3 regions of the Sporosarcina pasteurii genome follow, and region 2 is predicted to be linked to each of the others. Evidence: predicted binding sites of a transcription regulator. Region 2 holds the regulator's gene; each other region holds the start of a gene.
What was found. Region 2 encodes Rex, which represses fermentation and respiration genes when NADH is low (regulators of the CRP and FNR family bind a similar motif). Its sites were predicted from a motif close to TTGTGAAATATTTCACAA; they were not measured.
Positions count from the first base shown of each region.

Region 1 (6,441 bases), 500 kb from region 2:
GCAAGGTCAAATTTCTTTGTTTCCTTATCAAAAGTCGTCATTGAAACAACGCCTTTATATTCTTCCTCATACTTATCCAAGTCTGCATACTTATTATCTAATGGACGAGCAAACCGAGTGGGAAGTGCAATGTATTCCGTATTCTCAGTGACAAAAACACCCGCATGGGGCCCCCCCATATTTGGCAGCGACATGATATCGACTGTAGTAAATGTGCTTAAATCAACTGCTGCAACACGGTTGTTGCCTACGTCATTTGCAAATAAAAACTCACCATCATAGTCCCCTGCCGTTTCAGATATTGCTGGGTGATGAAAATCTCCCCATGTAAAACCGCCAAGCATTTCTTTTGTTTCCTTTGAATATCCATAGCCCGTAGCAGGGTCAGGCGTAAAGATAGGTACCGTTCGGATTTTACGCATGGATGGAATTCCATAAACAAACAACTGACCTGAATGTCCTCCGGATGACATCATGTAATATTCATCGAGCTCTCCATATGGCACATAAACCTTTTCAGCCTTGGATTTTAAATCACCAGAAGCATTTTCACTTGCTTGATTAAAGTCAGCGAAAAACACAACCGCAACCAATAAACCAGCGACAATCCCTAAGACTGCCGATATAATTCGTTTCGTCGTCAATTCAATTCACCTCATTTTTTATTCTTCTGAAGCCTTTTTCAACAAATCAACAATCTCTGCACGGTCTTCATCTGAAAGCGGATTTCCCTCTATTACACCGGTCATTACCGCTGACGTAGGTTCTTTTAAAAATGAATCTAAGTCTACGCCGTGTTTACCTTCTATATCTGTGTATGAATTCGACAAATCTGGTCCTGTTATTCCGCCTTCGAGCCCTAAAGAACTAACTGCATGACAAGATAGACAACTATTCGTATTAAAGATTTCAAACTCTGCAGAAGCTTGCTCCTCTGATTGACTCTCTTCCTCTTCAACTACCTCTTTTTTCGTACTTTGCTCATTTGTTACCGCTTGCATAACTTCCGTCTTACCGCTATTAAAAAAGAAATATCCACCTGCAAAAGCTAAGACAAATGCCAACAAAAAGATCATTCCATTCGTTTTCAATTGCATACGACCTCCCTTTTCTTTAAATATGTATTTATAATACAACTTTAACATGTGGAGGTAACCATTACTATTTATCCTCAGTTGTATTCACAATTACTTCACAACTACCGGGACACATTTGTAACATTTCGGAAATATTGCAAACGATAAAAAATAGAAGTATGACGTAAATGAAGAAAGGCGAGTTTATCGACAAATGTGTGAATAACGATACAAAATAAAAAAGAGCGCTACGTACCCGCTTATCAATGGCATATTAGTAGATGATTACCATCCACTTTTCCGGTTCTGTACATGACAACATCCAAAATATACAATTACATACAATAAAAAAAGAGAATATCGACTGCATAATACTTTGTCGACACCCTCCCCTTTTATCCACTTCGTAAATTGTCATAACTATATCTCACACATTTACCTGCCACTATATAAGTAACGTCTCAGGGTTCATAATTGCATCCCTGTCCACTGCCAATAAGAAAAATAGAAAAACATGACGATTATTATATATATAGGCATTAATATCGCGCTAACCCTTAATAAATCTCTAGCATCATATGAAATTTCACCTTCCTCATAAAAGAGAAGTAATGCTTTCGAGCTGACCGGAACTGTAACACAATAGTTCATCCCTATTAAACTTAGAAAAACAACTGTTGCAGGATTAACCCCTATCGTTTCGCTAAATAATAATAAACCTGGGATAAAAACAATCGCACGTGTTGTATGTGAAGTGATATATAAATGGCTTGTCACAGTTACAAGCAAAATAATCAATACAATCAGCCATTCCGGAGCGCCTGTAAACAAATACAGTACATTGAGCATTTCTTCTTCAATCCATTTGACGATGCCTGTTTCTACTAGTACCTTTCCAAGTGCTGTTGCCGCAGCAACAAATACAATCAAATTCCAGGAGACTGAACTTATCCCTTGTTTCCAGCTAATGATTCCGAATTTCGGCATCATAATCAGGATTGCACCTATCATCGCTATAAACGCTATATCATATCCATGTATGTTTTCTGTCATCCAACCAAGAATTAAAAATAGAATTAAAATGATTGTCTTTTTCTCTTTTCCGTTCATCGACTTTTTACACTGGATTTCTTCTTCTGATTGTCTGTTTTCAACTTCCTTTAATCCGTCCTTTGGCCATAACTTCCACTTTATTACAAGAATCGAAAACAGTGTAACGACGATTGCAAATGGCACTCCCCATATAAACCACTGAATATAAGAGATGGTTTGATTAACCGTACTCTCCAGTAAACCGATTCCAATTAAATGAGAACCTGCGCCAATTAAGGTTGCTGACGTACTCATTAATATAATCACAGGTGCTATGATAGCTAACACACTTCGTTCTTTATACGAAAAACCTTGACTCAACTGATTAATAATTGGCATTGATAAAGCTGCTCGTCCAGATGTTGAGGGAACGAAAAATGCAGAAGTAAATAACACTGAACTTAATCCAAAAAGTAAATTGTTTTTCTTATTCGACCCCCTCAATATTGAGTGTGTTAATCGTTCTGCCAATCCGGACATTTTAACTGCTTCTCCAATAACAAAAGACCCTATCATAAGCCATACAACTTCTTCAGATAGTGAATCGTATAACAATTCCGGTTCTGCCGCATTCATTAAAATGATAAACACAATGAGACCAATTGCTACAAAACCCGCAGGAATTTTGGTTGCAATCCATAACGTCATAGCCGATAAAAAAGCAAATAAAGAAACTTTTGCACGGTAATCCAACGCACCAATTAGTAAGACTGCAGTCATAAATAGAAGGTGTAAACTAATAATCACTTTTGATCTTACCGTTAATTGTTGAATCCTAGTCTGAATACGAGTTTGCTTTTCCATTTTTCTTTTCATTCTCGTTTTCATTTTTATTACACGCTTTCTTTAAGTTTCATTTTTTGTGCAACATCTAAGCCAATCAAAACTTGTCGGAATACGGACTCCGTGCTTTCTTCTATCCATTTTGGTGCATTTTGTATGGCCTCTTCCAAAGAAGTCGGTTTTTGAATAATGCTGCAATATGCATCTATCCCTGCACGATAGTTTAAATCTGCCCCTTTCCCAATCGTTCCGGTAATCGCAATGACTGGGATGTTATTTTTTTTCGCAATACGCGCGACCTCCGCCGGGATTTTTCCATTTGGCGTTTGAAAATCCAAACTCCCTTCCGCAGTAAATACAAGATCTGCTGTTGAAATTTTTTCTTCAATATTTATGTAGTCCATAATAATATCGAATCGTGGATGTAACATGGCTCCCGTAAAAGCAATGAGTCCTGCACCTAATCCACCAGATGCCCCGCTTCCTGGCAATGAACGAACGTCTATCCCTAATGCCTCTTGAATTAAAGCTGCATAACGTTCTAATGCTGAAGATAGACGTTCAACTTGTTTTGGAGTTGCTCCTTTTTGAGGTCCAAATACTCGGGCAACCCCGCTTTCCCCACATAAAATATTCTTCCAGTTACACGCAACATTAATGGACACATCCTGTAGTCTTTTATCTAAATGAGTCGTTACGATTGAACTCACCTTCATCAAATCTTCCCCGCCATGGATATCGACGAGCTGTCTTTTCTTATCTAAAAACTGAACGCCCAGCGCTTGCGCCATTCCTGCTCCGCCGTCTGACGTGCCTGAATCACCGCAGCCGATCAGTATATTGTCGACACCTAAATCTAGTGCTGCAACAATTAACTCTCCTATACCATAGGTTGTTGTTTTCAAAGGGTTTCTTTGATTTCTCGGCACGAGTTTTAGTCCAGCTACCGCTGCCATTTCAATAACGGCAGTCCGTTTACCATTCTCCACAATAATCCCGAAGTGACTCTCAATCATCTCGCCGATTGGTCCCGTCACTTCTTTATAAATCAATTCCCCACCTTTTATGTTAACAATTGTCTTTGCAAATCCTTCTCCCCCATCAATCATCGGTATAACTTCCATATCGATAGATTGCTCAACACGTCTCACGCCACGTTCCATCGCCAAAGCTACTTCCTCGGCTTCTAAACACTCTTTAAATCCTGACGGCACAATTACAATTTTCATTTTTAACATTCCTCCAACATTAATTTGATTAGTTTCTAATTTAATATCCAAAAATTAGAAATCAGTGAGAAAACCATTAAAAATTAAATTCAAAACCATTAAGGATTATGAGAGGGTTTATTAACATTCACAATTCCGGTTCTCATTTTTTCAACTGAACCGCCCCTCAACTGCATGCCGATGTGCAAGAAGCTTTATTAGAGATGGTATCAGTCTCCGAAACTGCACCATTTCATGTAGGCTGAAGTTAGATGAGAGGAATTTTATTCACTCCTTGACTGATAGATGTTTTTTAGTTAATTTTCATATACTTTATGTTGACTTTATCGCTGTCAAACTTTATATTTGTAATGAGATTGAGAATCGTTATCAATATAAAATTAGACGTTTGGAGATGAAAGTACATGAAGAGAAGTTTTGTGCTGGTGCTTGTCTCTCTGCTACTAATCCTCGCGGCATGCGGGAATAAGAAAAGCACTGATACAACAGGTAGCGAGAAGAAAAACGAAAAAGCTGAAGTAAATTTGTATACGAGCAGACACTATGATGTCGATAACGAGCTGTACAAAAAGTTTGAGGATGAAACAGGAATTAAAGTGAACGTCATCAAAGGAGAAGCTGACGAGTTAATCGAGCGTATTAAACGTGAAGGGACAGCTACACAAGCGGACCTTTTCCTAACTGCCGATGTTGGAAGATTATATCGTGCAAAAGAACAAGGATTACTTCAAGAAGTGTCAAGTGACAAGTTATCGAAACAAATTCCTGAAAAGTTCCGTGATTCTGACGATATGTGGGTAGGTTTAACGAAACGCGCGCGGGTTTTGGTGTATAATAAAGATAAGGTGAAACCTGAAGAGTTATCCACTTATGAAGCACTTGTTGATAATAAATGGAAAGGACGTTTCCTCGTTCGTTCCTCCGAAAGTGTTTACAATCAATCTCTTTTAGCTTCATTCATCGAAATTGACGGTGAAGAAAAAGCGAAAGAATGGGCACAAGGCATTGTCGACAATATGGCACGCAGTCCAGAAGGCGGAGATCGTGACCAAGCAAAGGGCATTGCGGCAGGCATTGGTGACGTTGCAATTATGAACACATATTACTTAGGACAAATGCTAAACTCCCAGGATTCTGAAGAAGTAAAAGTAGCAGAGCAACTAGGCATTTTCTTCCCGAACCAAGAAACAACAGGTACACACGTCAACATTAGTGGAGCCGGTGTTGTAAATGGTTCAAAAAATGCGGATAATGCTTTGAAACTTCTTGAATTCCTAACTGGCGAGGAAGCACAATTTACATTTGCGGAAGCAAACTACGAATATCCAGTTAATCCAGACGTCGAACCAGCGGAACTACTAAAGTCTTGGGGCGAGTTTAAGGAACAGGAAATTCCACTCGAAGTACTTGGAGAAAATAATGCAAAAGCGATCATGCTTTTTAACGAAGTAGGTTGGAAATAGTATCGTGCCCCCTGTCGCTTTTGCGGTAGGGGGTTATTGCGGAACAGGTAAAGGATGGATTTGATCATGAAGAGGCGAATTGCAAACGTGAATGGCTGGACGATTGGTGCATTACTCATTATTATTCTATTGTTTATACCGAACTTATCAATTGTTACAGGAATTTTCGCACCAAACAATGAAAATTGGGAGCATATACGGGAATTCATGCTTCTTAATTATATTAAGTCTTCACTGACACTTGTATTCTTCACGGCCATTCTAACCATTGCAATTGGTCTTAGTCTGGCTTGGCTTATTGCACAATATGACTTTCCACTTCGTAATTTCATGAAATGGTCACTCATCCTACCGTTATCAATACCGCCATTCATTGGCGCCTATACGTATCACGGTATCCTTAATTATACAGGCATCATTCAAAAGACCCTTCGAAATCATTTTGATGTCACTGTAAATCAATCCTATTTCGATATTATGAATGTCCCGGGTGCTATTTTTATATATACATTATTTCTTTATCCATATGTTTACATGATTACTAGAATATTTTTGTCCAATCAAGCTGCATCTCTTATTGAAAGTGCGCGGACACTCGGGAAAGGCTCTATAGAAATCTTTCTGAAAGTCGTACTCCCTATCTCACGTGTATCAATCGTTGGTGGGGTAAGTCTCGTCATACTAGAAGTGTTAAATGACTATGGGGTTGTTAAGTATTTTGGTATTCAAACGTTCAGTACAGCAATTTTCCAGACGTGGTTCGGTTTAGGTGACTTGAATTCATCCATCAAGCTCGCA
Region 1 is NZ_CP160452.1:134,444-140,884, reverse strand. It holds gene nosZ (Sec-dependent nitrous-oxide reductase) at 1-644, opposite strand, end outside; gene AB1H92_RS00675 (cytochrome C) at 663-1,097, opposite strand; gene AB1H92_RS00670 (SLC13 family permease) at 1,545-2,996, opposite strand; gene AB1H92_RS00665 (glycerate kinase) at 3,002-4,180, opposite strand; gene AB1H92_RS00660 (Fe(3+) ABC transporter substrate-binding protein) at 4,585-5,643, shown strand; gene AB1H92_RS00655 (iron ABC transporter permease) at 5,710-6,441, shown strand, end outside.
Region 1: a site for Rex is predicted at 1,181-1,198, ahead of AB1H92_RS00675 (cytochrome C). Genes of this name have one in related genera too.

Region 2 (6,441 bases):
CACGTTGCATTGCGCTACGTGCATCTTCGTTAAATTTAATTTCTTTAGCCATTTATATAATTCCCTCCTGAGTTTATACGTGTGGTTTTCGAATAAAAATTAGCCAATAATTGCTAAAACGTCAGTTTCACGTAGAATTAAATATTCGTTTCCTTCATATTTTACTTCAGTGCCGGAATACTTTGAGAAGATAATCCGATCGCCTTCTTTTACTTCTAAGTCGATACGCTGGCCGTTCTCTAGTACGCGTCCTGTACCTGCAGCGACTACTTTCCCTTCCTGCGGTTTCTCTTTAGCAGAATCTGGTAATACAATCCCACTTGACGTTTTTTCTTCAGCCTCAACCAATTCAATTACGATACGGTCACCTAATGGTTTCAACAAGTGAAACAACCTCCTCAAAATGATAATTAATATTTTAGCACTCAGTCAACTCGAGTGCTAACACAATAATCATCATAATAAACATCTAAGAATTTTGCAAGTAAAAGGCGTCCATTCAAATTCAAAAAGTTTTTATTACAAATTTTAAATCAACAAAACTATCCTCCTCTTTGCTTCCCTGCTATAAAAAGGATAAAATAACGAGAGTGATGATCGAAAGGATGTTTCAACTTGAAAAACTGGAAAATTTATCTGTATTTAATTTTGACATATATTATTATGCAATTGGCAAGTGTCGTGCTTGCAAGTCCATTAACGCAATATTTTAATGGCGATGCGGCCCTTTCTGCACAAGAAGCAAAATACCATGCTTTTGCCTGGTCTTTATTCACAACGAACTTATTAGCCGCCATTGTTTTTTACTTACTCTTCTTCCGCAAAAAGAATTTCTTTAAAATCTTTGATGGAAAACCTGCTTCAATTGGGATGACGATTGTTTGGGGAATCATTAGTTTCTTCCTTGCGCTATTTGGACAAATGCTCGCGGGCATCATTGAAATGACACTATTTGGAATCGAACCAGGTTCCGATAATACCGCACTACTTTCAGATATTGCAAAAGTATCACCCATTATTATCATCTCAATGGTCATCTTTGCACCACTTTTAGAAGAATTGATTTTCAGACGTGTATTATTCGGCGGACTATATCAAAAAACAAACTTTATTATCGCTGCAATTATTAGCGCCCTTGTCTTTGCGGTTGTCCACAACGAATTAGAACATACGCTTATTTATATGGCACCTGCACTTGTGTTCTCATTTGTTTATTACAAAACAAAGCGATTACTTGCGCCGATTATCGGGCACTTCATGATGAACGGATTCGTCGTGATTATCCAACTCAACCAAGACAAAATTATGGAACTTCAAAAACTACAACAATCTGTTATTATTAGCTTTTTCCAATAAAATGAGTTAAGTCAATTACTTCATTACTCATTTAATGAAGTAGAAATTTGTTTTCATTCATTAAAATACAGGCGTCTTCGTTGATTGGAGTGGAGGGTGGCGACTCCTGTGGAATTAGCGGGACAGGTGAGACCCCCGAAGGAGCGCCAGCGATGGAGGAGGCTCACCGCCCGCCCCACGGAAAGCGTCCACCCGGAACGGAAATCAACAGTTGCTGAATCTTCTTTTTCAAAAAAGATTTTCCCAATAAAAAACTTCCTTCTCAATCATTGGGAAGGAAGTTTTTTTATTCATTCATTTCTTCAATTTGACGCTGTTGTTCAGCCTTCAAATATTTTCGATACCCCATTCGAGAAATAAGTATGCTAATTTCATACAGTAAAAATAAGGGTACTGTCACAAATAAATGTGAAAATAAATCTGGCGGTGTAATAATAGCCGCTATGATAAATAATACGAAAAACGCATACTTTCTAACCTTAACGAGAATCGAAGGATTTAAAATACCTAATCGTGTTAAAAATAAAGTAAGTATAGGCATTTGAAAGATCAAGCCAAAAGGAATTGTAATTTGAATAAGAAAATTAAAATATTCATTAATCCCTAGCGTTTGTGTGATTTCAAGTTCATTCGCTAAAGCCATCGTGAACTTCATTATGTAAGGAAAGAGTATATAGTATGAAAATGAAATTCCGCCAAGAAATAGTAAAAATCCAAAGGGAATATAACTCAATGTCACTTTACGCTCTGTCTCATGAAGTCCTGGACTCACAAATGACCATAACTGATACGATAAAACTGGTGAAATCAGGATAAACGAGACAATCACAATGACTTTTAAATAAATCAAAATCGGATCTGTGACATTAAATGCGTTTAACGTTAAGCTTTTTGCTTCTTCAGTATACTGAAGATAGTGGATAAGCGGTTTGGCAATAAAAAAACCGCCTACTAATGCAATAACAAAGAAAACGACGATGACCATCAGCCGTTTTCTCAGCTCATCTATATGTTCAATGATCGTTAATTGTTTTTCATTTGACATCGGACTAACATCCTTATTTACTTCTTATCATCTTTATTGTTTTTCGGCTCCTCGTCATCGGTAAGTCCTTTTGTCGCGTTTTTAAATTCACGTAAAGATGAACCAAATGCTTTTCCAATTTCAGGTAACTTTTTAGGTCCAAATATAAGTAGCGCAACAACTCCGATAAGGATTAAACTTGGTACTCCTATCATGACGACACCTCCTAGTTTGAAAGAACATTTTTCGAACTATACTGTATTCTCTATACTACATGAAAAATACTTCGGATGCTATGTGTAAGCCATTACAATTGTGACTGTTTGACGTCGTTTTTCATAAAATAAACAAGTGTTTGCAATTCAACTGATAAATCAATCGTATGTACTCGAACAGAATCAGGCGCTGACAGACGTACTGGAGAAAAATTCAGAATTCCTTTAATCCCAACATCTACAAGGTCATTTGTCACATATTGAGCAACATCAGCAGGAACAGTGAGTATGGCAAGTTCAATGCCTTGTTCCTTTATTTTTTCTGTCATCTGGTCCGAATGATACACAGGAATTCCACTGTTTATCATCCCCTCTTTGGGTGTTCTCGGATCGAACGCTATGACGATACGTGTATTATGGTTTTTGTGAAAATTATACTTTAAGAAAGCGGTTCCTAAACTACCAACCCCGATAAGCGCAACATCTGTTACTTCGTCTTGATCTAACGTTTTACGAAAAAAATCAAGTAAATATTGCACGTCATATCCATACCCTTTACGACCGAGCGCGCCAAAATGCGAAAAATCTCTTCGAATTGTCGCCGCATCAATTTTCATTGCCTCGCTTAATTCGCTAGAAGATATACGCGTCTTATTAGCATTCGCGAAGTTTTGTAAAAATCGATAATAAAGGGGCAATCTTCTTGTAGTCGCTTGTGGGATTTTCCATGTCTCATCTATCATGCTAAACCTCCTCGACGTACTTCTCACCAATTCTATCGTACAAGATATGTCGATTATTGTAAAGTTGCGCATTGCACGCCACTTGCGATTCAATTAGACTATAATTGAATAGAGGTGTAAATAAAATGATCGTTTTACAAGTGAATGGTTTAACGAAGTCCTTTTCAGGATTGAATATAATAGAAAATATCCAATTAGAAGTTCGAAGCCGCGATCGCATCGCACTCGTCGGCAGAAACGGGGCAGGAAAGTCTACCCTATTAAAAATTATTGCGGGTGAAATGAGTGCCGATACAGGGGATATTATCGTCCCAAAAGATACACGAATTGGTTATCTAGAGCAGCATTCTGGTATCGATTCCCCCTTAACGATTTGGGAAGAAATGATGACTGTTTTCAAGCCGCTTCAAGAAATGGAAAAACGCATTCGTGCGCTTGAAGAAACCATGGCGAATCCTGCGGTTTACTCCAATCATGATGAATTTACGCGTGTCACAAACGAATATGATGCCTTACAAACAGAGTTTAAAAATGCCAATGGTTATCAGTACGAATCTGATACACGCTCTGTTTTACACGGGATGCGTTTTTATCAAGATGACTTTGACAAAAGTGTCAATACTTTATCAGGCGGGCAAAAGACAAGATTAGCCCTAGCAAAAATGCTTCTCAGTAAGCCGGATTTATTAATACTGGACGAGCCTACAAACCATTTAGATATCGAAACACTTAGTTGGTTAGAAAAATACTTAGTCGGGTACGAAGGTGCCCTCCTTGTCGTTTCACACGATAGATACTTTCTCGACGAAATTGTTACAATTGTATACGAAATTTCTAGAACAAAAATGACCAAATATCACGGCAATTACAGTGCCTATCTCATTGAAAAAGCACGCAATTACGAACGTGACATGAAGCAATATGAAAGAGAAATGAGTGAAAGAGCTAGGATGGAGGATTTTATCCAGAAAAACATCGCTCGTGCATCTACATCCAAAATGGCACAAAGTAGACGGAAAATGTTAGAGCGAACTGAATGGATGGAGTCCCCCGATGGAGATGAAAAGTCGGCAAGCTTTACCTTTCCAATTGGGCGTCAAAGCGGCAATGATGTGTTGGCCATTGACAATCTCGCCGTTGGTTATGAGGAAGGAGCCGTATCGAAAAATCTAGATATCCACGTGTATCGTGGGGAACGTATTGCGATCATCGGACCAAATGGTGTTGGGAAATCAACATTACTCAAAACAATCGTTAAAAAACAGCAACCTCTTGCCGGTGAAATACGGTACGGAACCAATGTACAATTTGGCTATTACGACCAGGAACAAGCATCACTTACGGGCAATAGTACCGTATTAGAAGAGCTGTGGCGTGACTGGCCGATGATGAATGAAAAAGACATTCGCGGCATACTCGGTCGTTTCCTATTTTCAGGGGACGATGTGAATAAACATGTTTCCACTTTATCGGGCGGCGAAAAAGCAAGACTAGCCCTTGCTAAATTGATGCTTCAACAATCCAATACACTCATTTTAGACGAGCCGACCAACCATTTAGACTTAGACAGTAAAGAAATCCTAGAAAATGCGCTCGATGATTTTCCTGGAACCATCCTATTTGTTTCCCATGACCGTTATTTCATTAACCGAATCGCAACAAAAGTGATTGACCTTAACGTAAATGGTGCCGTTGAATATTTAGGGGACTACGACTATTTCGTTGAAAAAAAGCAAGAACTTGCTGAAATTCAGGAAGAAAAAAAACGCCAACTTGACGATAAATCAAACACAGTTAAGCAAGTACGGGAAGAACTTGATCGAGAAGAAAAGAGACAACTTAGAAGAATCACAAGAGCCATTGAAGAGGCCGAAAAAACAATCGCTTCCCTTGATGAAAAAATCTCCGCGTTTGAAACCGAGCTTTCAAACCCAGTATACGCTGATGACCATGTAAAATTAATGGAAATTCAAGCCGAAATTGATGCATTACAGGAAAAGCATGATAGCGAAGCTGAGAATTGGCTAGATCTTCAGGAACAACTCGAAAATTTCTCTTGAAATTCAATCGTTCACTAAAAACATTTTTAGTGAACGATTTATCTTTTTTTGTCGAAATTCGTAGATCTTATACAATTTGTGCGCATTAAATCTCCACAATCTTATCCACACAGAGAATAGTGTAATTACGGTAAATCCACGATGTTACCCACACTATCCACAAAAACACATAGAGTTATACACAAAGTTATCCATTTATAACCGTGCATAAATTAAGTTATCAGATTTTTATCAACAACTTATCCACAAAATGTGCATAAGTACGAATGTTCCTCTTGACAATTCCATTGTAAGAAATATTAAAAACGCGGAAGTTGTCTAAATTTAACAACTGCCGCGTTCGTTTATTTTGACCAAGAAACAAGCTCCATTCCCGGTCTTCCATTCATTGATAAATTACTTCGAACACCATTTTCATACATAGACGCGCCTGCTGCTGCAATCATAGCAGCGTTGTCTGTACAGAGATAAATTGGCGGTACATAAAATGGAATGTTCAATTCTAAAAAAGTTTCTGTCAGCGATGCGCGTAACTGTTTATTCGCCGCTACACCGCCAGCAGCAATCACTTGTCTTACTTGGTATTGTTCTGCTGCTTTTTTTGTTTTAGTCGTTAATACATCCACGACACTATTTTGAAAACCAGCTGCCATATGCGCAGGATTAACAGTGCCCCCGCGCTGCTCTAGATTATGTTTATAATTAATGACTGCAGATTTTAATCCACTAAAACTAAAATCGTAAGAATCCGGCTCTAGCCAAGCTCTTGGAAACTCAATCTCACCGTCGCTCTCAGCTGCCAAACGGTCGATCTCTGGACCACCTGGATACGGAAGGTTTAACACCCGCGCAACCTTATCATAAGCTTCTCCAGCTGCATCATCACGTGTTTCACCAATTAACTCGAATGAACCATGCTCTCTCATTAAGACAAGCTCTGTATGCCCACCAGATACAATCAGTGCCAGTAGGGGAAACTCCATACGTTGGACAAGTTGGTTCGCATAAATATGCCCGGCGATATGATGCACGCCAATAATCGG
Region 2 is NZ_CP160452.1:2,933,044-2,939,484, forward strand. It holds gene groL (chaperonin GroEL) at 1-52, opposite strand, end outside; gene groES (co-chaperone GroES) at 100-384, opposite strand; gene AB1H92_RS14145 (CPBP family intramembrane glutamic endopeptidase) at 616-1,356, shown strand; gene tatC (twin-arginine translocase subunit TatC) at 1,643-2,401, opposite strand; gene AB1H92_RS14155 (twin-arginine translocase TatA/TatE family subunit) at 2,419-2,595, opposite strand; gene AB1H92_RS14160 (redox-sensing transcriptional repressor Rex) at 2,688-3,338, opposite strand; gene AB1H92_RS14165 (ABC-F family ATP-binding cassette domain-containing protein) at 3,464-5,398, shown strand; gene tsaD (tRNA (adenosine(37)-N6)-threonylcarbamoyltransferase complex transferase subunit TsaD) at 5,743-6,441, opposite strand, start outside.

Region 3 (6,441 bases), 1.6 Mb from region 2:
TCAATTTCCTTCTGCAACTGCGCAAGTTTATGGTGTCTTTGGATGGAAGATGCTGCCCCCGTTACCTCTTGCTCCTTCAATTGTTATTGCTCTGCATAAAGCTGTTTTAACTTTGTCATTGTAATTCCTCCCGAAATTTTCCCAAATAAAAAACTATTCCCGATTAAGAGAAGAGTGCATTTGCAAAATTTCTTCTCATCATTCAGGTTCGCCTGTTGGATGTAGCACCTTACCAGCTAGCAGGTTGCTGAGACTTCGTCGGGCCAATTCCCTCCGTCTCTCCTAATAAGAAAAGAGTCTATTATTTAGTTGATTCCAGTATATCATAACTTTTCGTCAAAGAAAGCGTATCCAGTCTCAGCTTGCTCTGAATGACCAGCGCCAGGCACTCATAAAGAATGCTCTAACCACGTCGACATTTTTCTTTTGGCATAATCATTCTCATAGTCGTACCATGCCTGTTCAATTTCCTGTCCTCTAATTTGATCCTTAAATGAACGGAAAGGCTTTTTCCCATTAAGCGCATCTATTAAGCGTTGGGTAACTTCTGGCTCTTGCTTTTTGGCGAAATCAACCATTAAGTCATATGCTTCAGACGAAGTCATTTGTGGAATTGGCACTAAGAATTCTCCTGTATCGTTATCATCCCTACCGATTTCCGACTCCTCTGAGATAAGAATTTCCTTTGTTTTCTGATTAAACATGTACTTTATTTCGTCATTACCATTTAAAAATGCTTCTATGAGTGCCTCTGTCACCTGCATTTTATTCACCCTTTCAAAATTATCGACACAAGGTTCCTATTCCACTTTGAACTGTTTTAAAACTAGCACTGAGGATTAGTTTTGTACACATTTGCACAATCCTATTCATGCGGATACATATAAAGGAAAGGATTTATTGCGTCTCGGTAAATAATCGATGAAATACAGGTGCTAAACATAAGCAAACCAAAAATCGCCAGGCTTTAAAACAATGTTAACATCGTTTTGAAACCTGGCACCAATTTATAATAGATTTACTTGGATAATGCAATTTTTATATGCGCTAAGTGGTGCTCTTCGTGCCAAGCTAATTTTGCAACTTTTGTTGCAACGGTGATCTTACCATTTTTCTGGTGAGTAAAATATCGATTTAATTGCTCCTCAGATAAATGATTTCCTAAAGATACGACGCGCTCATTTATACCTTCAAGCATTCTAATAGAGCTTTCTACAGGTAGTTTGGTATCTGGCTGAACCGCCCACTGATCTTGATCAAAATCTGGTACAGTTGGATTCTCATCTGTTAGAGCCATTTTCAATCGTTGATACATGTTCAACTGGGAATCTGCAATGTGATGAACCAGTTGACGAACGGTCCAGCTGCCGGCACGATAAGTTTTATTCAATTCCTCTTCATTTAATGAATCAACAATGTCTCTTAATCGAGACGTGTAAGATTGGATTTCCTCCAGCCACTCTTGAACATTTTCTACTGTTACTTTTTCTGGAACTTGTAATGTCCCGATTGGAAATTTCACATCCATCTATCTTTCCCCCTCTTCCCTGTCTATTCTTTTCTATTATACCATGAATGCTAAATTGACTGTTTGTATGTCCTTCGAGAGTATCTTCGCACAAAAAAGCCCATTCATGCCTAGTAGAATGAGCCTTTCAATCTAATCCATATAGATTTACATTGTAATCGCGCCGTCTACATGCAGGACATGACCATGAACATACGACGCCTCGTCAGAAGCTAAAAACAAATAAGCATTTGCAATGTCATCAGGTGTTCCTAATCTTTGTAGAGGAACCATTGCATTCATCTTTTCAACAACGTTTTCAGGCATGGCCTCAACCATCGCAGTGAGCGTGAAACCTGGTGCGACAGCATTCACATTAATGCCTTTCCGCCCTAATTCTTTTGCCCAAGTTTTTGTCATGCCGACAACAGCCGCTTTTGAAGCCGCATAATTCGTTTGACCGAAGTTTCCATAAATTCCGCTTACAGATGAACTGGTAATGATTTTGCCTTTACCCTTTTCAATCATATGGGCAGCGACTTCTTGTGTACAATTGAAAACGCCATTTATATTCACATTTAATACATCTTGGAAATTTGCTTCTGTCATTTTCGTGAGCGTTGCATCTCTCGTAATTCCCGCGTTGTTAATTAAAATATCTACTGTTCCGAACTGATTAATCACCTTTTCAACCATTTGCTGAACACTTTCCTGATCACTTACATCTACTTGCACAAAGAGAACATTCTCTGAATTTAACTCGTTCACAAGCTCAGCGCCGGCCTTTTCATCAAAATCGCCAATGACGACTTTTGCTCCTTCTTCTAAAAACCGTTTAACCGTCGCTTTTCCAATTCCATTTGCTCCACCGGTAATAATCGCCACTTGACTTTCCAATCTCCTATTCCCCATTCGTTCTCAACTCCTTTTGTTTTTTGTATTCCATCCCTTTGGTTGCCCTTCCACTTCAGAAGAGACTGTTCGTAAGTTTCGCTCTACTAATTAGTATAATACTAACCTTGAGAATCAATACCTAAATTTATAAGGTTCTTTATGCGCTATAATTAAATGAGATACCCAGGTTTTGATAACACAAAACTAATTACTCAATTAAAGGTGGCGAATATATTGAGAAAAATCATCGATGCGCATATGCATTTAGATCAGTATTCTGATCTGGATATAAGAAGGATCATCACTGATTTGGACCGGATCCAATGTACAAATGTTATTTCCGTTTCCTCTCACTTGGATTCTTGCCGCACCAATTTAGCACTTTCCCAAAAGTTTGAACAGGTAAAGCCAGCGTTTGGTTTACACCCTGAACAGGAACTTCCGTCTGACACTGAGATTGAAACCTTATTTTCATGGATTGCAGACCAACATAAAGAGATGGTTGCGATTGGCGAAGTTGGACTTCCCTATTATTTAAGAAGTGAAATGAACAATGACGCGCGATTTCCGATTGAAGGATATATTGAAGTACTTGAACAATTTATCAAGTATGCTAAAAAATGGGATAAACCCATTATTCTCCATGCCATCTATGATGATGCGCCAATTGTCTGTAACCTACTTGAAATGCACTCGATTGAAAAAGCACACTTCCATTGGTTTAAAGGGAATACAGCTACAACTCAACGTATCATGGATAACGGTTATTACATCTCTGTTACCCCAGACGTTTTATATGAAACGGAAATTCAAACACTCGTGAGGCAATGCCCGCTAGAACAAATGATGGTAGAAACGGACGGACCCTGGCAGTTCAAAGGAAAGTTTGATGGACAAATGACACATCCAAAGATGATTCACGCCTCCGTATCTATGATTTCGCAGATAAAAGAAGTCTATCTTGCAGAAACATATCGTACCTTGCATAATAATACGTTTGAATTTTACAAGCTGGATAAGTGAATGATTCCAATCTTTATTCAAGAAGAAATTCACCTAACAAAAACCGTGCAATCCATTCGATTGCACGGTATCTTGCTTTTCTTCAAACAGACACAGTCTCCAAAATCCCTTTATGTGTCTTTTTTACTTGTTCAGCCAGCCCCTCAATTTGCTTAATGGCTTCATCACGGCCTTTGTCTTGTTGTTGCTTCGCCTCTTTTATAGTTGCTTCTAACTGGTCTTGCGTCTCTGAAAACAGTTCTAATAATGAATGGCTAGGATTCCAAGAAAGCGCCAACGCTTTTTCATTAATTTCCTTTACAGCCGATAGCCAGCTAGATGATAATTCACTTTGGTTCTTTTCTGCTGATTTTACGGTACCTTCGAGCTTTTCATTCCACTCCTCTGCCATCTTTTTAGACTCACTTTCTGCAGTGTACAAAGATTTACGTGCAGCTTCTAACAAATCTCTTTGATAAGCTAATACTTCCAATGATTTTTTCTCAATATCATTTTGAATGCCCTGAAGTGATTTAAAGCTGTTTAACCAGCTATCCCAAATCGCTTCTACCCCGTTTACTGCTTGTTGCTGTGTGTTCTCCACTACTTTTTTCGTCATGTGAAATCCTCCCTTTATCGTTTTCCATGAGACATGGAATTTATGTTGAATGCAAAAATTGCATATCACCCAAAACTATTTGTCTTCCTGGTCTTCCTTTTCCCCTTTTGAAAAAAGACTATACGGCGAGAGAAACGGATTGTATAGCGAAAAAAACTGATCAAGCATTTTTTGATACTGGCCTAATGACTTCGCCCATATATCTAAATATTGTTCCCCTGCTTCTGTAATCGAATAAATTCGCTTTGCTGGTCCACTTGACGTTGTGTCCCAAGTAGATGAAACTAAATTATCTTTTTCAAGCTGTCTTAAAATACGATAAAAATTCCCTTGATCGATAGATTGAATGCCAAACTGTGTAATCTTCTCCATTAACTCATAGCCATGTGTATTCCAGTCACGTAAGTGCAGCAGCGTAATCGGAATCAGAAAGTTTCTCGGCGTTCCTAAATTTTGCTGCTTCTCTTTTTTCGTTTCATCTTTTTTTGAACTCAATTTATTCACCACCTCAATGACCGTTTAATTCATCTATATGTAATTTACACCTATATGGTTTTAATGTCAACTATTATAAAACATTTCAAAAACGGTCGAATTGTCGAATTTTGTAGATATATATGCTTATTTGATGAATTGTTAGCCCTTTTTAAGTATTCCAAATTTTCATAGTTAGCGTTACAATTAATGTTGATGCTTATGCTAGGAAAGGAGATGAAGTTTCATGTCGCAAACATTACCTATCGATCCGTTTAAGATTTGGAAAGATATTTATGATAAAACGGAAAACGCTTGGAATGATGCAATTCAAGAGTCACTTGGTAAAGAGTCTTTTTCCGAAGGATTGGGACAGACTTTAAATAGCTACTTACAATATCAGGAGTTTATTACGAAAACAGCAGAGTCCTATTTGACACAATTCAATATGCCTTCGCGCGATGAAGTCGCAAATGTCGCATCACTTGTGATAAATACGGAAAACAAAATTGATAATCTAGAGGACCAGCTTGAGGAGCTTGTGGAAGAAAACAAAAAAGAAATCAATTCTCTTAAAAGAACGATTTCCAATTTAGACAAAAAACTCGATCGTATTCTTGCTGAAGTTGAGAAAAATGAAAAAACTGGGACTCCTGCTAAAAAGAAATAAAAGTAAGAGATAACTTTTTTCAGAAACAAAAGCGTAAGTGCCTTAATCTTAGGGGGAGATAGCAGTCTAAAGCCGCCACGTTCTATTGGTACCTTAGTTTCTGTAAAGTTCAAAGAAATTAAGGCAAATCGAGCCCTACGCTATTCGATTGGCAACGACTGCAACAGTCCAGGATCTTTTAGTTTCCTGTACAGCAATCAAGCACTTTAAAACAACATAGGGGTGGATGACATAATGACAGTTCTAGACGTAGTAGCAGCGGAGAATAAAACAATTGTTAAACCATTAGAAGGAAAAGTTGCAATTGTGACAGGCGGTTCTCGTGGAATCGGCGCAGCGATTGCAAGAGAATTAGCAGATAAGGGCGCACACGTAGCAATTAATTATCAATCCCGTTCAGATGCAGCAGATGAAGTGATCAAAGATATCGAAGAAAATGAAGGCTCTGCTATTGCAGTAAAAGCAGACGTTTCAAACTCACAAGATATCGCGGATCTTATTGAAGAAGTGAAAAACAAATACGGTAAAATTGATATTCTCGTAAATAACGCTGGGATTACAAGAGATCGTACATTCCGCAGACTTTCAGAAGAAGAGTGGAATGAAGTGATTAATGTAAACTTAAACAGCGTTTACAATACAACTTCTGCAGTGATTAATCATATGCTTGAGCAAAAATCGGGACGAGTCATTAACATCAGCTCCATCATCGGCCAGGCTGGCGGTTTCGGACAAACGAACTACGCTGCTGCGAAAGCGGGAATGATTGGTTTTACTAAATCACTAGCATTGGAAACTGCACGGAATGGCATTACAGTAAACGCAGTTTGCCCAGGCTTCATTGGCACTGAGATGGTTCAAGCAATGCCGGAAGACGTATTGTCAAAAGTAGTTGCCAAGGTGCCAATGCAACGTCTTGGAACACCGGAAGAAATTGCTGAAGCTGTAGTATTTCTAGCGCAAGCGGACTATATTACAGGTCAGACAATCAATGTAAACGGCGGTCTATACATGTAATCATCACCATACATTGTAGCAAGGTGCTTCCAGCATTGGGAGCGCCATGTTTCGTTATGCAAAGTTTAAAGAGGGGGATTCGTGAGAAATGATTTATACAAGTATGAAGGATTTAGAAAACTGGGTCGACAAATTACCTGATGAATATAAAAGCAACTATAACCGCCTGAAACGATTTTCGGAAGTATTAACTACTGAACCGGAGCCACTTGTTGGACAAACGCCTAAAGAAGTCATTTGGACAAAAAATAAATCGAA
Region 3 is NZ_CP160452.1:1,216,666-1,223,106, reverse strand. It holds gene AB1H92_RS05525 (hypothetical protein) at 1-80, opposite strand, end outside; SAM riboswitch class I at 193-292, opposite strand; gene AB1H92_RS05520 (UPF0158 family protein) at 390-764, opposite strand; gene AB1H92_RS05515 (YfiT family bacillithiol transferase) at 1,019-1,528, opposite strand; gene fabG (3-oxoacyl-ACP reductase FabG) at 1,676-2,419, opposite strand; gene AB1H92_RS05505 (TatD family hydrolase) at 2,636-3,424, shown strand; gene AB1H92_RS05500 (hypothetical protein) at 3,507-4,022, opposite strand; gene phaQ (poly-beta-hydroxybutyrate-responsive repressor) at 4,098-4,526, opposite strand; gene AB1H92_RS05490 (poly(R)-hydroxyalkanoic acid synthase subunit PhaE) at 4,744-5,166, shown strand; gene fabG (3-oxoacyl-[acyl-carrier-protein] reductase) at 5,401-6,183, shown strand; gene phaC (class III poly(R)-hydroxyalkanoic acid synthase subunit PhaC) at 6,275-6,441, shown strand, end outside.
Region 3: a site for Rex is predicted at 4,591-4,608, ahead of AB1H92_RS05490 (poly(R)-hydroxyalkanoic acid synthase subunit PhaE). Genes of this name have one in related genera too.